Regions from separate parts of the Pseudomonas rossensis genome, predicted to be linked through region 3. Evidence: predicted binding sites of a transcription regulator. Region 3 holds the regulator's gene; each other region holds the start of a gene.
The links. Region 3 encodes FliA, which starts transcription of late flagellar genes. Its sites were predicted from a motif close to CTAAAGTTTNNNNNNNNNNNGCCGNTAA; they were not measured.
Positions count from the first base shown of each region.

Region 1: WLY71_RS21635 (methyl-accepting chemotaxis protein) is a predicted target of FliA. The motif match lies at 1,916-1,943, and genes of this name have one in related genera.
Region 2: WLY71_RS14830 (methyl-accepting chemotaxis protein) is a predicted target of FliA. The motif match lies at 1,565-1,592, and genes of this name have one in related genera.
Region 4: WLY71_RS24505 (flagellar protein MotY) is a predicted target of FliA. The motif match lies at 3,047-3,074, and genes of this name have one in related genera.

Region 1 covers NZ_JBBWCB010000094.1:4,155-8,268, reverse strand. Annotated here, with positions in the region: gene WLY71_RS21635 (methyl-accepting chemotaxis protein) at 1-1,851, opposite strand, end outside; gene WLY71_RS21630 (hypothetical protein) at 2,260-2,790, shown strand; gene WLY71_RS21625 (aldo/keto reductase) at 2,840-3,835, opposite strand; gene WLY71_RS21620 (LysR family transcriptional regulator) at 3,954-4,114, shown strand, end outside.
Region 2 covers NZ_JBBWCB010000048.1:958-5,071, forward strand. Annotated here, with positions in the region: partial or broken gene WLY71_RS14820 (NorM family multidrug efflux MATE transporter) at 1-434, opposite strand, end outside; gene WLY71_RS14825 (LysR substrate-binding domain-containing protein) at 594-1,514, shown strand; gene WLY71_RS14830 (methyl-accepting chemotaxis protein) at 1,698-3,674, shown strand; gene WLY71_RS14835 (aldose 1-epimerase family protein) at 3,786-4,114, shown strand, end outside.
Region 3 covers NZ_JBBWCB010000022.1:46,329-50,442, forward strand. Annotated here, with positions in the region: gene flhF (flagellar biosynthesis GTPase FlhF) at 1-597, shown strand, start outside; gene fleN (flagellar synthesis regulator FleN) at 715-1,545, shown strand; gene fliA (RNA polymerase sigma factor FliA) at 1,542-2,282, shown strand; gene WLY71_RS08870 (chemotaxis response regulator CheY) at 2,450-2,821, shown strand; gene WLY71_RS08875 (protein phosphatase CheZ) at 2,852-3,640, shown strand; gene WLY71_RS08880 (chemotaxis protein CheA) at 3,678-4,114, shown strand, end outside.
Region 4 covers NZ_JBBWCB010000126.1:8,456-12,569, forward strand. Annotated here, with positions in the region: gene WLY71_RS24495 (hypothetical protein) at 1-565, shown strand, start outside; gene WLY71_RS24500 (argininosuccinate synthase) at 726-1,943, opposite strand; gene WLY71_RS24505 (flagellar protein MotY) at 2,073-2,981, opposite strand; gene pyrC (dihydroorotase) at 3,141-4,114, shown strand, end outside.

The DNA of each region.
Region 1 (4,114 bases), on a different contig from region 3:
CTCTTCGGTCACCGCGCTTTGCTGCTCGGCGGCCGTGGCGATCTGGGTGCTAAGGCTGTTGATGTGGCTGACGTTGCCGGCCATTTCATCCAGACCGGTGTTGACCCGTGCCGTGGCATCAGCGGCCGACTGGCAGCTGGTCTGGGTGTTTTCCATGGCGGTTACCGACGAACTCACACCCTGCGTCAGGCGGGTGAGCATTTCATTGATTTGCGACGTACTGGCCTGAGTGCGGGCGGCGAGGGCGCGGACTTCATCGGCAACTACGGCAAAACCGCGGCCCTGTTCGCCGGCGCGGGCGGCTTCGATGGCAGCGTTGAGGGCCAACAGGTTGGTTTGCCCGGCAATGGCGCCGATGACCCCGAGAATCTCGGTGATGCGTTGAGCGTCCTGTTGCATGCTTTCGACTTTATGGGTTGCGCTGGCCACTTCGTCGATCAGCGCAATCACGCTGCTGGACGCTTCGCCCACCACGACCCGCGAACGGTCGGCGTTTTCGTTGGCGCGCTGGGTGAAGGCAGCGGTTTCGGCGGCGTTTTGCGCAACGCTTTCGGCGGTCGAACTCATCTCGGTGATGGCGGTGACGGTCTGATCGGTTTCCGAGGCGTGACGCACCAGTATCTGGCTGGTGTGGGCGGAGGTGCGTTGCAGGTTATCCAGGCTGGAGGCCATGGCGCCGGTGGCCAGGGTGACTTCGCCGATCATGTTCTGCAAGTAGGTGATGAAGGCGTTGACCGAGTGGCCGATGGCGCCCAGTTCGTCTTCGGCGCGAATGGTGATGCGTTTGGTCAAGTCGGCGTCACCGGCTGACAGTGCGTCGATGTTGGCCTTCAGGGCTTTCATACGCTGGACCAGTTGGCGAATCGCATAGATCTGTAGCAACACTAGCAGGATCACCATCGGGATTTGCAGCAGGCTCAGGGTGCTGAGCACGTCGTCGCGCTGGGCGGTGATCAGCTTGGTCGGCAGGGCGGTGGCGAGGAACCAGGGTGTGCCTTCGATCGGGCGCATGAAGAAGGTGCTGGCTTCGCCGTTGTTGTCGAACTCGCCCCGCTGCGACTGGTCACGGTTTTGCAAGCCGGCCTTCACCTGGGTAGCGAACGGCGAGTTGCCGGCCAGCTCACTGATGTTCTTCAGTACGATCGGCCCGCTGATGCGCGAACTGTTGCTGATGATCTTGCCGTCGGCTTCGACGATCAGCATTTCGGCGCCGAGGTCTTTCTCCTTGCGTGCCACCAGGTCATTGAAAAAACCCAGGGTCACGTCGATGGTCGACACGCCGTAGGCCGCGCCATTCTTCTGGATGGCCATGGCGCAGTTGGTGCGTGGCTCGGCGCTGGCGTCATCTTTATAGGCTGCCGCCCACGCGCATTGGCCGCGCGGGGTTTGCATGCCGCCTTTGTACCAGGTCTGGTCGTAGTAGTTGGGCGCGGCATCGCTGTTCCAAAAGGTGTTAACGGCCAGTTTTCCCAAGGCATCCCGGTGCCAGAACGTGCTGAACTTGTTGCGCCCGGCTTCGCGCTGACCGGGCAGCGGCCAGATCCCGCCGCCGAACACTTTCAGCTCGCCGTACTGGTCGACCAGGCCCGGCAGGACGGTGTCGATGACGGCGCTGTCGAGCAGGGGAATGGTCTGGGTGATGCTTCGCTGTTGCGCCTGAACCTTGTTCAGTTCGCCCTGGATTTGCTCGGCGACTTCGGCAATTCGGTTGAGGGCCACTTGTTCTTCGGTGTGACGCAGCTTCGGTGCGACCAATTGGCTGATGCCGACCACTGTCAGCACGGACAACAGCAGGATGAACAGGACCAGAAACAGCGTGTAACGAGCCTGAATGGTACGGAATGCGGGCATGGGACCGGTCCTTAGTGCAGCGTTCTTGTTGTGGTCGTCGGTATGAAGTCGACGCTTCCAAGGGCTATCGGCTCGCGAAAGCCGAGCTTTAGGTACCATCGTGCAGGAACGGTGCGGGGTGACGGGCGGTGCGCGGTATAGTGATGGATACAAACTAACTAACCAAAGCGAACGTACCACTTGGTTAGTTGCTATTTCACTTTCCAAGTTAATGCCTGGATCAATGAAAAAGGGCAATTGCCCGGTTGTATCGTAAATGTACGAGAATTGTAAAAAGTCGGAAATAATTGTTGGTGTGGCTAGTGGCCAGGCTGATACTCGCGCGCTCTAAACCAGATTAAACAAGGAACTTTTTATGGTCGCCTCACACGGACGTCTGCATCAGATAGCGCAGTCGGGAGTTCGGTCATGACTATCGGCTATACCGGGGCCTGGACTTCCAAGGCAGGTTTGCTGGTCAAGGACACGGGCGCCGGCAAGCCTGTGACGCACAGCGCCAAGGTCAAGCAAATGCTGGCATTGGTGGGAAGCGATCCCAGCGTGCTCAACACGAAATTGATGGATGAGCAGAAACTGCACAGAAACATCAAAGGCTTCGACCCGGAAAACGTCACCCCCAAACAACTGGGCAATCTCAGTGCCTTCTTGAAAGCCAAAGGCCTGATTTCTGATATTACCTCGATGACGCTAATCAACGCCGGTGACAAGTTTGACCGGTTCGGCGTACAGAAAGACCCGGATGCGAAATTCAACGCACTGGAGTATTTCGCCACCCAACTGGACACCATTCAGAACAACAGTATCAGGGGTGACAAGTACGCCGTGGGCCTGATCCCTGAATACAAAACGGCGATCTACGTGCTGCAGAATTTACAAACTTACGGCAAGGGTAACGGCACGACGGTGCCGACCGACAAGGGCGTCAGCTCCAAGGCGTGACGCCCGATTGTCCTGGCCCACTCAACTTGTCGAATGGGCCAGGTGTCGGTTACCGGTCAAGCAACTTCATGACTTCCTCCGGGTAACGTAAGCCAGCCGTGGCATTGGCCGGGAATATTGCTTCCAGCGCTTGCAAGTCGTCGCCGCTAAGCTTCACATCCAGTGCGGCCACATTTTCTTCCAGGTATTTACGCTGTTTGGTTCCCGGAATCGGGATCACGTAATCACCCTGAGCCAGTACCCATGCGAGCGCCAGTTGGCCGGCGGTCACGCCTTTTTCTGCGGCCAGGTCCTGCACTTGCTGCACCAGCAACAGATTTTTGGCGAAATTCTCGCCTTGAAAACGCGGGCTGAAGCGCCGGTAGTCGTCTGCCGCGAAATCATCAGGACTTTTCAGCGCTCCGGTGAGAAAGCCACGACCCAAAGGGCTGTAGGGGACGAAGGCAACCCCCAGACGCTGACACGCGGCCAGACAACCGTTTTCCTCTTGATCACGGCTCCACAACGAATACTCACTTTGCAGTGCACTGATCGGATGAATCTTGTGTGCCCGCTCAAGTGTTGCGACCGAGGCTTCGCTCAAACCCAGGTACCGAACCTTGCCGGCTTTCACCAGGTCGGCCATGGCGCCGACGGTTTCCTCGATGGCCACCTGCGGATCGATGCGGTGCTGGTAGTACAAATCCAGGGTCTCGACACCAAGGCGCTTGAGGGTGCCGTCGATAGAGGCGTGAATGTACTCCGGTCGGCCGTTGACGCCCCGCGCAACCGGATTGGCCGGGTCGCGGACGATGCCGAATTTGCTGGCCAGAAACACCTGGTCGCGTTTGCCGACGATGGCCTTGCCGATCAGTTCTTCATTGGTGTGCGGGCCATACATGTCAGCGGTGTCGAGCAGGTTGATCCCCAACTCCAGCGCGCGGTGCAGAGTGGCCGTGGCTTCGCGGATGTCCACGCCAGTCGTGTAGAAATCGCTCATGCCCATGCAGCCCAGACCTATCGCGCTCACTTGTGGACCGTTTTTGCCCAGTTGACGTGTTTGCATGAAATCAGCTCCTTGTGAATGTGGAGTCCATTGTTGACCTCGACAGAAACAAGATAAACCGGCTAAAACTGCTATCACTGTTCGTAATTTCTAAATAATCAGCCGGTAAGCAAAAGCAATGGACCGTTTTAACGCGATGCGCGTGTTCACCCGAATCGTCGAACTGGGAGGCTTTGCCAAGGCGGCGGATAGCCTGCAATTGCCCCGGGCCTCAGTGACCATTCTGATCAAGCAGCTGGAGGCGCATCTCGGTGTGCAGCTGCTGCAACGCACGACGCG
Region 2 (4,114 bases), on a different contig from region 3:
ATGAAGCTCAGATAGCCGGGCAGGGCGAACGGCAGGATCAGCAGGAACTGCCCGGCAGCCTGGACGTTGGCTTCGGTCTGGCCGAACAGCAGCAACACCGGTTTGAGGTTCCACAGCAGCAGCCCGGCCACCAATGCCATCAACCACGCCAGCCATAACCCGGCCTGGGTCAGCCTGGCGGCACCGACGATGTCGCCGGCACCCTGACGGATGGCCACGAGGGTGCCGACTGCGGCGATCACGCCAATGCAGAAGATCGACACGAACGAGTAAGTTGCTGCGCCCAGGCCGCCACCGGCCAGCGCCTCTGGACTTAGGCGCGCCATCATCAAGGTGTCGGTGAGGACCATCAGCATGTGCGCCAACTGCGAGGCAATCAACGGCCCCGCCAGCCGCAGGATGGCCCAGAGTTCGGTACGTGCTGGATGCTGCATGGTCATCACGCTCGATAATTAAAGAGGGACAGGAAAGCGTCGATTCTCGGCGCTCTACGGGGTTTGCACAAAGGGATAAAAAGGATGGGTTTCATGATTCAAACTCATGCTGGAGAGTTTCTGCTAGGGTGACCGAATCCCGCTATAGGAGCTTTCCGAATGTCCCGTCGTCTTCCTCCCTTGTATGCCCTGCGCGCATTCGAAGCGGCGGCGCGGCACAGCTCGTTTACCCGTGCGGCCGAAGAATTATCGATCACCCAAAGCGCGGTCAGTCGGCACATTCGTACGCTAGAAGAACATTTTGCCTGTCGGCTGTTTCACCGCAGCGGACGCAATCTGCAATTGACCGAGTCGGCGCGGTTGATTCTGCCCGGCATTCGAGAAGGCTTCACCGCCCTGGAGCGGGCCTGCAATACGTTGCGCGCCGAGGATGACATCCTGCGCATGAAAGCGCCGTCGACCCTGACCATGCGTTGGCTGCTGGCACGGCTCAGCCGCTTTCGGCACCTGCAACCAGGCAATGAGGTGCAATTGACCAGCGCCTGGATGGACGTCGACTCGGTGGACTTCAACCATGAACCGTTCGACTGCGCCGTCATCCTCAGCAACGGACATTTTCAGCCGGACTGGGAGGCGAGTTTCCTGTTCCCGGAAGAGCTGATTCCAGTCGGCGCGCCGAATCTTCTGCAGGATCAACCGTGGGATGTTGCACGGCTGGCCAATGCCGAACTGCTGCACCCGACACCGGATCGTCGCGACTGGCGCAGTTGGCTGGAGCGCATGGGGCTGGCGGATCAGGTGTCGCTCAAGGGCGGGCAGGTGTTCGACACGCTGGAACTGGGCATGATCGCCGCCGCCCGAGGTTATGGCGTGTCCATGGGCGATCTGCTGATGGTGGCGGAAGATGTGGCTCAGGGACGTCTGAGTCTGCCGTGGCCGACGGCCGTCGCCAGCGGTGAGAAATATTACCTGGTCTGGCCAAAAACCCGCCCCGGAGGTGAACGTTTGCGCAGGCTCAGCGACTTCCTGCAAGGCGAAGCCCGAGCAATGGTATTGCCCGATGTTCAACACTTGGGCTGAATCGATAGAGCTGCCGCAATGGCGGCCTTGAGCCATATCCCGGTTAATTACTCAAGTATTCCGATTTTCCGCCGAAAATGCAGGTGGAACCTTCGTGCAGGTTCGACGCAATTCCCATTATTAGAATTTTGCTGAGTGTGCAGCCAGATCAAGGAGGATCCGGTCGCTCGGCCAGGAGCTGTCATGTCTCAACCTCGTGCCCGGATCGCCTCACAGCTTGGTCTTGCGCTTGCCGTGATACTGGCGATTGTCATCAGCGGCAGTACCGTGTTCGCCCTGCGTTCGCTGGACACCGCCAACCTCGCCACCCGCGAAGAGCACCTGGCCAGTGAAGCTCGGTTGCTGGCCGATCAGTTGAGTACCTTTCACGGCACGTTGCGTGAAAGCACCCAGCGTCTGAGCGGTCTGTTCGAGAAGCGCTTCAGCGCCGGTTTGAGCGTGCACCCGGATGAACCGGTGTCGGTAGCGGGCGCGCAGACGCCGGGCCTGCACCTGGGCAGCGAAGTGCTGAACAACAACTTCAAGGAAGTGGACGAGTTCAAGCAAATGACCGCCGGCGTTGCGACGGTGTTTGTGCGCAGCGGCGAAGACTTCATTCGGGTCAGCACGTCCCTGAGCAAACAGGACGGCACCCGAGCCATCGGCACGCTGCTCGATCACGCGAACCCGGCCTATGCCCGCTTGATGGCGGGGCAGGCCTACGTCGGTCGCGCCTTGCTGTTCGAACGCTCCTACATGACTCAGTACACCCCCGTACGTGACAGCGGCGGTAAGGTGATTGCTGTTCTGTTCGTAGGATTCGACTACACCGACGCGCAGAACGCGCAGTTCGCCAACCTCAAGCGCTTCCGTATCGGCCAGACCGGTTCCCTGGCGCTGCTGGATGAGCAGAGCAAATGGCTGGTGCCGATCGCGGGCGTACAAGCGCTGGATCAGGCGACTCCGACCATCGTTGGCTTGGCGAAAACGCCGGGCAAGGGCGAGTTCTGGAGCGACAAGTCCGAAGATTTCTACAGCATTGCCGTGCCGTTTGAAGGCGGGCCGTGGTCGGTGGTGGCGAGCATGCCGAAAACCGAAATTCGGGCCGTGACCTGGAGTGTCGGGATTCAGTTGGCGATTGGCAGTCTGTTGGCGATGTTGATCGCTGTGGGTTCGGCGGTCTGGTTGCTGCGCAGCAAACTGGCGCCGCTGGGTGATCTGGTGCGTCAGGCGGAAGCCTTGGGTGCCGGTGATTTGAGCGTGCGTCTGAACGTATCGAGTAACGATGAGATCGGTCAGCTGGCTCGCGCGTTCAACCAGATGAGCCAGGCGCTGTCGACCATGGTCGAGCACATCCGCAAGGCGTCGCAAGAGGTCAACAGCCGTGCCCAGGCCTTATCCGGTCTGTCCGGTGGCGCCTATGAAGGGATGGAGCAGCAGTCGGGCGAAATCACCAGCATGGCCGGCGCCGTGGAAGAGTTCAGCGCCACCTCCCTGAACATTGCCGACAACATGGGCAGCACTCAGCGTCTGGCTCAAGAAAACGCACAGCAAACCCAGATCGGTCGTACGTCGATGGACGAAGCGTCCTCGTCCCTGGAACAAATCGCCGGCGCGCTGAACAGCACGGCGACGGTGATCAATACCTTGGGTCAGCGCTCCCAGGAAATCGGCGGCATTGTCGGTGTGATTACCTCGATTGCCGATCAAACCAACCTGCTGGCGCTCAATGCCGCCATCGAAGCCGCTCGTGCCGGCGAGCAGGGGCGTGGTTTTGCCGTCGTGGCCGATGAAGTTCGCAACCTGGCCTCACGCACTCGCGAAGCGACCGACGAAATTTCCGGCATGATCCAAAGCATCCAGCAGGAAACCGGTAACGCCATCAGCACCATGGAGCAGGGCAACCTGTTGATGCAGGAAGGCCTGTCGCGCAACGCCAACGTGGCTTCGGCCCTGGCGCGGATCGATGAGCAAAGCCGCTCGGCCGGTCAGCAATTCGCGGCGATCACCACCGCCACTCAAGAGCAGAGCAGTACCGCAACCTTGCTGAGCAGCAACCTGCAAAGCATTGCCCTGGCGAACAGTGAGCAGCGTGAAGTGGTGTCCAATCTGGCGATCACCGCCAAAGAGCTGGAGAAGCTGGCGGCGGATTTGCGGCATGAGGTTGACCGGTTCCGTTGAGGCACCGCCGCATTCTTTCTCTGCCATGAGCTGAGTTGTGTTGTTTTTAAGCTTGATGAAACGTTTCAGCAAGTCTATAAAAATGGCACAACTCCAAGAAAGGCTCCTGTCATGACTCCGCTCAAACTCATCATCGCTCTCGGCGCGCTGTCGGCTACCTCCCACGCCATGGCCTGGGACTACGTATTGCTCGACACCGACAAAGCAGCCCAGAACTGGCAGATCACCAGTCAGCAACTCGGCATCAAAACTGACAAACCTTTCTCGGTCACCCTGCGCACCTTGCACGGAGGTCGGCAGGAGGGCGTCAGCATCGTCGACATCGATAACGGCACCCTGAAACTCTCGGTGGTGCCGACCCGCGGGATGAACGTCCTGCAGGCGTCGGTCGGTAATGTGCGCATGGGTTGGGATTCGCCAGTCAAGGATGTGGTCAATCC
Region 3 (4,114 bases):
CGTTACGTGCTCAAGTACGGCGCGCAGAATATCGCGCTGGTCAGCATGGACAGCTACCGCATTGGTGCTCAGGAACAACTCAAGACGTTGGGCCGGATCCTCAATGTGTCGGTGACGCATGTCGATCCGGGTCAGTCGCTGGTACAGGCGCTGGAGCCGTTGCTGCGCAAACGCGTGGTGCTGATCGATACCGCGGGCCTTCAGGCCAGCGATCCGGCACTGCGCATGCAGCTCGAAAGCCTGGCCGGTCGTGGCATCAAATCGAAAAATTATCTGGTTTTGGCAACCACCAGCCAGAAACAGGTTCTAACGGCCGCTTATCACAGTTACAAGCGTTGTGGGCTCGCTGGCTGCATCCTGACTAAACTGGATGAAACGGCAAGTCTGGGCGAGGTGTTGAGCCTGGCCATCAGTCATGAATTACCGGTGGCCTACCTGACCGATGGCCCGCGGATTCCGGATGATTTGCATCTGCCGCGTCGTCATCAGTTAGTCAGTCGCGCCGTCAGCGTGCAAATGCAAGAAGAACCCAGCGAAGAAGCCATGGCTGACATGTTCGCTGATATTTACCACAGCCCGACCAAGCAGGTCGGCTGAGGTATTAAATGAACAGTTTTTGTACCTACATCGATGGTCTGCCATGCATTGTTCAGTTAGTGAACGCGCAGCCAGTAATGTGGCCTCCGTCTAAGTAAGACAAGGTAAAGAAAATTCATGGGCAGCATGCATCCCGTACAGGTGATCGCGGTGACCGGCGGCAAAGGTGGCGTCGGGAAGACTAACGTGTCAGTGAACTTGTCCCTGGCTCTAGCTGAGCTCGGCCGGCGCGTCATGCTGCTGGACGCCGATCTGGGGCTGGCGAACGTCGACGTCCTGCTGGGACTGACACCCAAACGTACTTTGGCCGACGTGATCGAAGGCCGCTGCGAGCTGCGCGACGTACTGTTGCAAGGCCCTGGCGGCATCCGCATCGTCCCGGCCGCGTCCGGCACACAGAGCATGGTTCATTTGAGCCCGGCTCAACACGCCGGCCTGATCCAGGCGTTCAGCGATATCGGCGACAACCTCGACGTGCTGGTGATCGACACCGCTGCGGGCATTGGTGACTCGGTAGTCAGTTTCGTTCGCGCAGCGCAAGAAGTCTTGCTGGTGGTCTGCGACGAACCGACCTCGATCACAGATGCCTACGCACTGATCAAACTGCTGAACCGCGATTACGGCATGAACCGCTTCCGCGTCCTGGCCAACATGGCCCAGAGCCCGCAAGAAGGTCGCAACCTGTTCGCCAAGTTGACCAAGGTCACGGATCGCTTCCTCGACGTCGCCTTACAATACGTCGGCGCGGTGCCTTACGACGAAAGTGTGCGCAAGGCTGTGCAGAAGCAGCGCGCCGTTTACGAAGCCTTCCCGCGGTCCAAGTGTTCACTGGCGTTCAAGGCGATTGCACAGAAGGTCGATACCTGGCCGCTGCCTGCGAACCCGCGTGGGCACCTGGAGTTTTTCGTCGAGCGCCTCGTGCAACAAACCGCAGGACCTGTGCTATGACAGCCAGTGGCTACAACCTCTACAAGAAGTCGGCACGTGACGCGCAGTACGAGCTGATCGAGCGTTACGCGCCACTGGTTAAACGCATTGCCTACCACTTGCTGGCGCGTCTGCCAGCCAGTGTTCAGGTTGAAGATCTGATCCAGGCCGGGATGATCGGCCTGCTTGAAGTGTCGACCAAATACGACGCCAGCAAAGGCGCGAGTTTCGAGACGTACGCGGGCATACGAATCCGTGGCGCGATGCTCGACGAAGTACGCAAGGGGGACTGGGCGCCACGTTCGGTCCACCGCAATACCCGGATGGTCAGCGACGCAATTCGCTCTATTGAAGCTAAAACCGGCCGTGACGCTAAAGATCACGAGGTTGCGGCCGAACTCCAATTGAGTCTCGACGATTATTACGGGATTTTGAACGACACCCTGGGCAGCCGCTTGTTCAGTTTCGACGATCTGTTGCAGGACGGCGAACACGAAGGGCTGCACGAGGATGGCGCCAGTGCTCATCTCGAGCCGTCACGCGATCTGGAAGATGAACGCTTCCAGGCGGCGCTGGCGGACGCGATTGCCAATTTGCCGGAGCGTGAGCGACTGGTGTTGGCGCTGTACTACGACGAAGAGTTGAATCTCAAGGAAATCGGTGAGGTCCTGGGGGTCAGCGAATCTCGGGTCAGCCAGTTACACAGCCAGTGCGCGGCCCGTTTGCGGGGGCGTTTGGGGGAGTGGCGAGCGCGCTGAAGGCAGTGTGGGGACACTGCGAACGCGGCGGGTGGGGTGTTGAACCGTACCGGTCCCGATCTGTTGTGCTCCAGACAGTCATTGAGTGCTTTGCCGGATTGATTGAAATGGCGCGTCCAGGTGCTGGGCGCGTTTAAGACTGCTTGGAGGTCGAATTGGACAAGAACATGAAAATCCTCATCGTTGATGACTTCTCAACGATGCGGCGGATCATTAAAAACCTGTTGCGTGACCTTGGGTTCACCAACACGGTCGAGGCCGACGATGGCACTACTGCCATTCCGGTTCTCAACAGCGGCAGCATCGACTTTCTGGTAACAGACTGGAACATGCCTGGCATGACCGGTATCGACCTGCTGCGCCACGTGCGTGCCGATGAAAAGCTCAAGCACCTGCCGGTGCTGATGGTGACCGCTGAAGCCAAGCGCGAGCAGATCATCGAGGCAGCCCAGGCCGGTGTTAACGGCTATGTGGTCAAGCCCTTCACGGCCCAGGCGTTAAAAGAAAAAATCGAGAAGATTTTCGAACGCATCGGTTGATGTGCGAAGCCACTGCGCCACGGGGGAGCTATGGAGCATAACGAGTCTTCACAGGGCGATTTCGAATCGACTCTGAAAAAACACGCGGTCGAACTGGTCGAAAGCCTTGAAAAAGGCAGGTTCGGCGACGCTGTGCAACTGATCCATGAGCTCAATCAGACCCGTGACCGTGGCCTGTATCAGGAAGTGGGCAAGCTCACTCGCGAGCTGCATAGCGCGATCGTCAATTTCCAGATTGACCCGCACATGCCGCAAGCCGAGGAAGTCTCGCAGATCACGGATGCCACCGAGCGTCTGGGTTATGTGGTCAAGCTGACCGAGGCTGCTGCCAACCGCACCATGGACCTGGTGGAAAACGCCACGCCGCTGGTCAACGGCCTGAGCAACGAAGCCCAGGCCTTGAGCACCGACTGGGGACGGTTCATGCGTCGCGAAGTCGGGGCTGAAGAGTTCCGCGAGTTGGCTCGGCGAGTCGACGGTTTCCTGACACGCAGCAGCGAAGACAATCGCGTTGTGTCGAGCAACCTCAACGACATTCTGCTCGCTCAGGATTACCAGGACCTCACCGGTCAGGTGATCAAGCGTGTGACCCAATTGGTCACCGAAGTTGAAAGCAACCTGCTCAAGCTCGTGCTTATGGCCAGTCAGGTGGACCGCTTTGCGGGCATCGAACATGACCGTGAAGCGATGCTGGCAGAAAAAGATCCGCAAAAACATCTCTCTCAGGGTGAAGGTCCGCAGATTCATGCCGATAAAAGAGAAGACGTTGTGTCCGGTCAGGACGATGTGGACGATTTGCTATCCAGTCTTGGATTTTAGGTTTTTAGGTTTTTAGACCTTTAGGAGCACCCCCTTAATGAGCTTCGGCGCCGATGAAGAGATCCTTCAGGATTTCCTGGTTGAGGCCGGCGAGATTCTAGAGCAACTGTCCGAACAGCTGGTCGAGCTTGAAAGCCGACCTGATGATGCGGACTTGCTCAATGCAATTTTTCGCGGTTTTCACACTGTAAAAGGAGGCGCCGGCTTCCTCCAGCTCAACGAGCTGGTGGAGTGCTGTCACATCGCCGAGAACGTGTTCGACATCCTGCGCAAGGGTGAACGTCGCGTCGACTCGGAACTGATGGACGTGGTTCTCGAAGCGCTGGATGCGGTGAACGGCATGTTTACCGAAGTCCGCGAGCGCAGCCCGATCACGGCTGCCACTCCAGAATTGCTTGCGGCACTGGCCCGTCTGGCCGAACCGCAAACCGCCGATGAAACGGCACCGGTCGCCGAAGTGGTGGAAGAACCTGC
Region 4 (4,114 bases), on a different contig from region 3:
AACATCAGCCGCCGTCTCACTGCCCTTTCTCGACAACAAGGAGCGGGAGCTCTATGTCTGGTTCCTGATCAGCTTTCCTTTTTATTTGCTTTTTCTTTTCTTCGCCACACTCAACTTCAACTACCGGTCGCTGTACGCGCCATCCGATTTCGGCAAGGGAAAGCATTTTATAAAAGTGATGGACAACACTGATCGCGGTCAGCGGCCCGATAACCTGAAGGCCCCTCCCGCCCGGATCGATATTCAGACGGGCCTCTCGGCTCTACAGCACGTTTGCATGGCCGAGCAGCTAAAAAACCTGCACATCGTCGATGCGCGGTGGCTAAACAAGAAAATGGAATTCGGTGCATGGATTGAAAAAAACCGGCCCCCACAGGGAAGCCCTGCACAAGTGATCGTATTTCTCACCTGTACCGATTCGGAGGCACTACTTAAGGAAAGCGCAAGCAAGCAATCAAAACAGGCAAAGAATCGCAGCGGACCAACGCTTTGCATTGCTTACAATTTGAATTCACACGGCCTGACGATTCTTGATCACTCTTTTTACCTGACACGCAGCAGGTAACGCTTGAAGAGCATTCAGAGAGAGGAAACAGAAGGAAGGTATTACAGATACAAAAAGAGCGCTGATAACACGATGTTCGGCAGGAAAACTCCCCCTATTCAGAAATTGTGGCCTTGTCACCGACAAGGCCACAACTCTCGTTCCACTACGGTCAAAGGTCTCAGAAAAGCTTCCGGCCTTTGTTCGCCGCAATACGCATGCGCAACGCGTTGAGCTTGATGAAGCCCGCCGCGTCGGCCTGGTTGTAGGCGCCGCCATCTTCTTCGAAGGTCGCGATGTTGGCATCGAACAACGATTCGTCGGACTTGCGACCGGTGACGATCACGTTGCCCTTGTACAGCTTCAGGCGCACAACGCCGTTCACGTGGGCCTGGGACGCGTCGATCATCTGTTGCAGCATCAGACGCTCAGGGCTCCACCAGTAACCGGTGTAGATCAGGCTGGCGTATTTAGGCATCAGCTCGTCTTTGAGGTGAGCCACTTCGCGGTCCAGGGTGATCGATTCGATCGCACGGTGGGCGCGCAGCATGATGGTGCCGCCTGGGGTTTCGTAGCAGCCACGGGACTTCATGCCCACGTAACGGTTCTCAACGATGTCGAGACGGCCGATACCGTGTTCGCCACCGATACGGTTCAGGGTCGCCAGCACGGTAGCCGGGGTCATTTCGACGCCGTCCAGTGCAACGATGTCGCCGTTGCGGTAGGTCAGTTCCAGGTATTGCGCTTTATCTGGAGCCTTCTCCGGGGAGACGGTCCATTTCCACATGTCTTCTTCGTGCTCGGTCCAGGTGTCTTCCAGCACGCCGCCTTCATAAGAGATGTGCAGCAGGTTGGCATCCATCGAGTACGGGGATTTTTTCTTGCCGTGACGCTCGATCGGGATGTTGTGCTTTTCAGCATAATCCATCAGCTTCTCACGGGAGAGCAGGTCCCATTCGCGCCACGGAGCAATCACTTTCACGCCTGGCTTCAAGGCGTAGGCGCCCAACTCGAAACGAACCTGGTCGTTGCCCTTGCCGGTGGCGCCGTGGGAAATGGCGTCAGCGCCGGTTTCGTTGGCGATTTCGATCAAGCGCTTGGCGATCAACGGACGAGCGATGGAAGTACCCAGCAGGTACTCGCCTTCGTAAACGGTGTTGGCGCGGAACATAGGGAAAACGAAATCGCGCACGAACTCTTCGCGCAAGTCGTCAATGTAGATCTCTTTCACGCCCATGGCCTGTGCCTTGGCGCGCGCAGGTTCGACCTCTTCGCCCTGACCCAGGTCAGCGGTGAAGGTCACGACTTCACAGTTATAAGTATCCTGCAGCCACTTGAGGATCACCGAAGTGTCCAGGCCGCCGGAATACGCCAGAACGACCTTGTTTACGTCCGCCATGCCATCACTCCACGGGGTTCTACGGAAAGCCGTCAAGTCTACCGCTCATGCAGGATAATTTACAGAGGCGCGACAGCTTATGACGACGAAGCGACAGATTATGTCGAGTGAGCGACGATAACAGCGGGTTCAGGAGGTCGACGCGGCGCTCGCCGATGCAGTGGCCTGAGGGGCCGGCTTTTCGGTGGGCGCAACGCGCGCGAGGTGCACATTGACCCGACGGTTCTTCGCCCGGTTGTAGGAATTGGTATTGGGCGCCAACGGATAACGCTCGCCGTGAAAGCGCACGGTGACCTGCGATTCCTGAATGCCGTTGGCCTTGAAGAACTCCATGACTGCCAGGGCCCGACGCCGCGACAAATCACGATTGGTCAGGCGGTTTCCGCTGTTATCGGAGTGGCCATCGAGCTCGATGTGGTTGACCGTCGGATCAGCCTTCATGAACTCCAGCATCACTTGTAATTGCGCCTTGGCCTGCGCGTCGAGATCGATGCCTTCGCCGGGGAAGCCGATCTGCGATTGCTTGACCTGCTCGAAATTCTTCGGCAGCAGCTTCGCCACGCAGCCCTGATAGTCGTTGAATGCCTTGCTGAACTTGACTGGCAACAGACGCACTTCCGACACACGGCCATCGCCCGAGTAATGTCGAACGACCGGACTGCGGCCATCCATCAGGCCACTGATCAAGCGGCCAGCCTGAACTTGCGAACTGTTGAACAACACATTGCCGCTGCCGATTCGCACAGAACCGAGGTTGATGTCGCCACGCCCCGGCTGCCAGGGTGCAGCCGCCGCCAGCAAGGTGGCCGAACCGCCGCCGATCATCGAGTTATAGGCCTTCAGACGGAACGTCGCTTGCTCGCCAGCGCGACGCACGAATTCGCCCGAACCAAAATCAGTGATCGGCTGAGTCAGGCGGCATTCGAACTTGTCACCTTCGACCGTCCACTCGATGCTCTCCAGACGGGTCTGGAAAGTGAGCGCCATCGCAGGAAGGCTGGCAAACACGCTGAGCAAGGCTAAATAACGCTGGCGCACGGGAGGCTCCACTGGCTTCTACAACAAAAAGACCGACACACAGATGTTTACGGCATACCTGTTGGATATCGGAAGCTTCCTGCAAAACTTGATAGCGAGTGCCTGGAAGAGTCTTTTCCGGTAGCATTCCCCTCAGTTTGACCCGCCTGGAATCCCCTCATGTCCGACCGCCTGACCCTGCTGCGTCCCGACGACTGGCATATTCATCTTCGCGATGGTGCTGTGTTGCCCAATACAGTCGCGGATGTCGCGCGCACCTTTGGTCGCGCCATCATCATGCCCAACCTGGTACCTCCGGTGCGTAACACCGCCGAAGCCGACGGCTATCGCCAGCGGATTCTCGCTGCACGCCCGGCTGGCAGCGGCTTCGAACCGTTGATGGTGCTGTACCTGACCGACCGCACCCAGCCCGAAGAAATTCGCGAGGCCAAGGCCAGCGGCTTCATTCACGCCGCCAAGCTGTACCCGGCCGGCGCGACCACCAACTCGGACTCCGGTGTCACCAGCATCGACAAGATTTTCCCTGCACTTGAGGCCATGGCCGAAGTCGGGATGCCCTTGCTGGTTCATGGTGAAGTCACCCGTGGCGATGTCGACGTGTTCGATCGCGAAAAATTCTTTATCGATGAGCACCTGCGTCGTGTGGTCGAGCGCTTCCCGAGCCTCAAAGTGGTGTTCGAACACATCACCACCGCCGACGCCGTGCAGTTCGTCAATGAAGCTTCGGCCAATGTTGGCGCGACCATCACCGCGCATCACCTGCTGTACAACCGCAACCACATGCTGGTGGGCGGGATTCGGCCGCACTTCTATTGCCTGCCGATCCTCAAGCGCAACACCCATCAGGAAGCCCTGCTCGACGCCGCCACCAGCGGCAGCGACAAGTTCTTCCTCGGCACCGACTCGGCGCCCCATGCCCAGCACGCCAAAGAAGCCGCTTGCGGCTGTGCCGGTTGCTACACCGCTTATGCAGCGATCGAGATGTATGCCGAAGCCTTCGAACAGCGCAACGCGCTGGACAAGCTCGAAGCCTTCGCCAGCCTGAACGGCCCGCGTTTCTACGGCCTGCCGGTGAACACCGATCGCATCACCCTGGTCCGCGAAGAGTGGACCGCCCCAACCAGCCTGCCATT